2 regions of the Pseudomonas sp. LBUM1644 genome follow, and region 1 is predicted to be linked to the other one. Evidence: predicted binding sites of a transcription regulator. Region 1 holds the regulator's gene; the other holds the start of a gene.

Region 1 (2,170 bases):
GGCCAGCTGATCGCCGAAGGTGACTCCGCCACCATTCTGGCCAACGACCTGGTCAAGGAAGTGTACCTGGGCCATGAGTTCCGTCTGTAAGCGCTGAGGTGTCTGGCTGATTGTCCGGGCGCTTGTCTCGATAAAAAATCAATAGTTTTTTATTGTTACAACGCTCTAGGCAAACGCTGCAGTTTCGGGCATATAATTTGCTTATGTTTGGCGCTCCGGCGCCCTGTAGTGGATGGCGCATGTGCGCCGGCGAATAAGGTGTTAAGCCCCTGCCATGAAACCATCGCTAGTCTTGAGAATGGGCCAGCAGCTGACGATGACACCGCAGCTGCAACAGGCCATCCGCCTGCTCCAATTGTCGACCCTGGACCTGCAACAGGAAATCCAGGAGGCCCTGGAGTCCAATCCGATGCTCGAACGCCAGGAAGAAGGCGACGACTTCGATAACGCCGACCCCTTGGCTGACAAAGCCGAACAGCCACCCAATGCCGATGTTTCGGAACCCTCTTACCAGGAAACCGCCCCGACGGTGGACAACCTCGAGGAAGGCGACTGGAACGAGCGCATTCCCAACGAACTGCCCGTCGACACCGCGTGGGAAGACGTCTACCAGACCAGCGCCAGCAGCCTGCCGAGCAACGATGACGACGAGTGGGATTTCACCACCCGCACATCCGCCGGTGAAAGCCTGCAAAGCCATCTGTTGTGGCAACTGAACCTGGCGCCGATGTCCGACACCGATCGCCTGATCGCCGTGACCCTGATCGATTGCATCAACAATCAGGGCTACCTGGACGAAACACTCGAGGAAATCCTCGAAGCCTTCGACCCGGAACTGGACATCGAACTGGACGAAATCGAAGCCGTCCTGCACCGCATCCAGCAATTCGAACCCGCCGGCATCGGCGCGCGCAACCTGGGTGAATGCCTGCTGCTGCAATTGCGCCAGTTGCCCGCCAAGACGCCTTGGCTGGCCGAAGCCAAGCGCCTGGTCAGCGATTACATCGACCTGCTCGGCAGCCGCGACTACAGCCAGCTCATGCGCCGCATGAAGCTCAAAGAAGATGAACTGCGCCAGGTGATCGAACTGGTTCAGAGCCTCAACCCGCGCCCAGGCTCCCAGATCGAGTCCAGTGAAGCCGAATACGTCGTTCCCGACGTGATCGTGCGCAAGGACAACGAGCGCTGGCTGGTAGAACTGAACCAGGAATCGGTGCCACGGCTGCGGGTCAACGCCCAATACGCCGGCTTCGTGCGCCGCGCGGACACCAGCGCCGACAACACCTTCATGCGCAATCAGCTGCAAGAGGCCCGCTGGTTCATCAAGAGCCTGCAGAGCCGCAACGAAACCCTGATGAAAGTGGCCACCCAGATCGTCGAGCATCAGCGAGGCTTCCTGGAGTACGGCGACGAAGCCATGAAACCGCTGGTCCTGCACGACATCGCTGAAGCGGTGGGCATGCACGAATCGACGATTTCCCGGGTGACCACGCAAAAGTTCATGCACACCCCCCGGGGTATTTATGAACTGAAATACTTTTTCTCCAGCCATGTGAGCACCTCCGAAGGCGGTGAATGCTCGTCCACGGCGATCCGCGCGATCATCAAAAAACTGGTTGCCGCGGAAAATCAGAAAAAGCCGTTGAGTGACAGCAAGATCGCTGGTTTACTGGAGGCACAAGGCATTCAGGTGGCTCGCCGCACCGTCGCCAAGTACCGCGAATCCCTCGGGATCGCGCCTTCGAGCGAACGTAAGCGGTTGATGTAGGGCCACGCCACAGCGTTCCAGTGGTAGATCATCTGATCTGCCGCTTTATGCACTGGCAACGAAGGAGAAGCTGTATGCAAGTCAACATCAGTGGACACCAACTGGAAGTGACCGAACCCCTGCGCGCCTACATCGGCGAAAAACTTGAACGACTGGAGCGGCATTTCGACAAGATCACCAATGTGCAAGTCACGATGACGGTCGAAAAACTGAAGCAGAAAATCGAAGCCACCCTGCATATTCCCGGCAATGAAGTGGTCGCTAACGCGGAACATACCGATATGTACGCGGCGATCGACGCATTGACCGACAAGCTGGATAAACAACTCAAAAAGCATAAGGAAAAGACCCAGAGCCTCCTCCAGGGCGCGACCGGTCGTTAACACTCCCAACCCATGATCC
Region 2 (2,170 bases), 2.5 Mb from region 1:
GCCTGTTTTACGGCGCGACGTTCTGATAATTAGCTGATCTGCAAGACCCGAGCCATGGCCTGGTCATCGTCTTTGGCGGTGTTCATCATCTTGATGTGCAGCTCGAACTGCTTGGACAAAGCCAGCACCGAGGTCATTTCTTCCACGGCATTGACGTTGCTCGACTCCAGGAAACCGGAGATCAGCTTCACGCCGGCATCGGCTTGCGCCGGCTGGCCGTCCTTGGTGTGGATCGAACCATCCAGCCCCTTGGTCATGTTCTTGAAATCAGGATTGACCAGCTTGATGCGGTCGACTTCGGCCATCACGCGCGGACCTTCGCCCATCGCACGGATGCTGATGGTGCCATCCTCGCCCACTTCGATTTGCTGCTCGGGCGGCACGGCAATCGGACCGCCATTGCCGATCACCGGCATACCGTTGCCGGCACGCAGCACGCCCAGGGCGTCAACGTTCAGGCTGCCGGTGCGCACATAGCTTTCGCCACCGTCCGGGTTCTGCACGGCAAGCCAGCCACTGCCTTGCACGGCGACGTCGAGGTCGCGACCGGTTTCGATCAAGGCGCCCGGCGAGAAGTCGGTGGCCGGACGCTCGGACATGGCAAACGCACGCGCCGGAAAGCTGTCACCAAACACGGGCATCGAACGCGCCTGCTCCAGGTCTTTCTGGAAGCCGTTCGTGGAGATGTTCGCCAGGTTGTTGGCATGAGCCTTCTGCGCCAGTGCATTCTGGCTGGCGCCGGTCATTGCCACATAAAGGTACTTGTCCACACTCTTTCCTCTGCATGCCGGACGTTTGCCGCCCACTGCTGTACTGCTGGACCATAAGCAATTTGCAGACCAACTTTTTTTTGGCGGCGTGGGGGCTGGGAAACAAAGGGTTTGAGGGGGTCGGAGGAGAAATGGGGATTGTGTCAAAGTCGAAAAACCGGCGGTGTTGTGCCGCTTACGGCAATTACCGGCCTGATCGTTGGGTTGGGTTGGGGTACATATCCATTTCTGCAGTAACGGCTGCTGGCGGTTTCGCTTTTACAGCGAGTCCCTTTTTCAAACGGTTTGCAAAAAGGGAGTCGCTGTAAAAGCGAAACCAACATCAGCCTTTACCAAAAAAACGGATATGCCCCCAATCGATGAAAAAAAACTGCGCGATTACTTCTCAGCGCGTTCCTTCAAAGCTTTCAAAGTATTGAACGGCGCATCGACCACAAACTTGTTGGCGACCATCGACGGTATGCTGCCGCCCGGCTCGGTGTGCACCTGGTAGGTCACTTCAATCTGGTCGCCCTTGGGCACGAACTTCCAGAAACCGTCGACCTTGGCCACCCGCACAAAACCCTTTTCTTCAGGAATGTACTTCGGCACGCCTTCGAGCTTACGGGTCAGGCTGCCATCGGCGCCTTCGACGGTGGTGACATGCAATACCGAATCGCGCGGCGTGACCGGCCACGGCGTATTGAACTGGGTGTAAGTCCAGCTCTGATCACCTTCGTGCTTGAGCAGCTTCTGCATCTTGCACTCATGAATCCAGGCGCAGGCTCCTGCCACGTCCTCCTGCAACGCACGCAGTTTGGCCATGGTGGTTTTCATCAGGGTAACGCCCTGATAAGCCTTGTAGTCAGAGCCGGCCACTTCGCTCAAGGACACCTTGATGCCGTCCTCATTCTTGGCCACCTTCCAGTCTTCGGCCTGAGCGGCCGACGTACCCAGAACAACCGTCAAACCACACAGCACAGCCAAACGATGCAGCGAACCCATAATCTTATTCCTTATTGTTGAAATTCCGTTTGTTGAACACATCACGCCGCCGTCATTTGTTCCCACCAGCCAAGCAGCCTGACGGCCTCTTCACTGCTGCCGCCACACACCTCGATATCGGCTTCAAATGCGGAGCAAACCGCTGGACGCTCCGGTTTTCCGAAAATACTGCACAGATTATCGACAGAAAGTTGCAGGCAACGTTCTCCGGCAGCTTTGCCATTGGGCATTCCGGGAATCGGTGAACTGATGGAAGGGGCAATGCAACAAGCGCCACAGCCTTCACGGCATTTCATGACGACGAGCTCCTCGCGACGGGCGATGTGTTAAAGGACGGGGCACAGAGTAACCGCTAAAACAGTTGTTTAAAATTACCTGAAGCCGGGTTTTTTCGCTGAAACGAAGGTGACTGACCA

Evidence for each region. The regulator sigma-54, encoded in region 1, starts transcription at its own class of promoters, with help from an activator protein. The targets are predictions, from matches to a motif close to ANTGGCATNNANNTTGCTNT.
Region 2: ACA052_RS21340 (flagellar basal body rod protein FlgF) is a predicted target of sigma-54. The motif match lies at 825-844, and genes of this name have one in related genera.

The regions. Positions count from the first base shown of each region.
Region 1 is NZ_CP166812.1:921,865-924,034, reverse strand. It holds gene lptB (LPS export ABC transporter ATP-binding protein) at 1-90, shown strand, start outside; gene ACA052_RS04165 (RNA polymerase factor sigma-54) at 275-1,768, shown strand; gene hpf (ribosome hibernation-promoting factor, HPF/YfiA family) at 1,843-2,151, shown strand; gene ptsN (PTS IIA-like nitrogen regulatory protein PtsN) at 2,164-2,170, shown strand, end outside.
Region 2 is NZ_CP166812.1:4,685,411-4,687,580, forward strand. It holds gene ACA052_RS21340 (flagellar basal body rod protein FlgF) at 30-770, opposite strand; gene ACA052_RS21345 (START domain-containing protein) at 1,149-1,754, opposite strand; gene ACA052_RS21350 (YkgJ family cysteine cluster protein) at 1,796-2,050, opposite strand.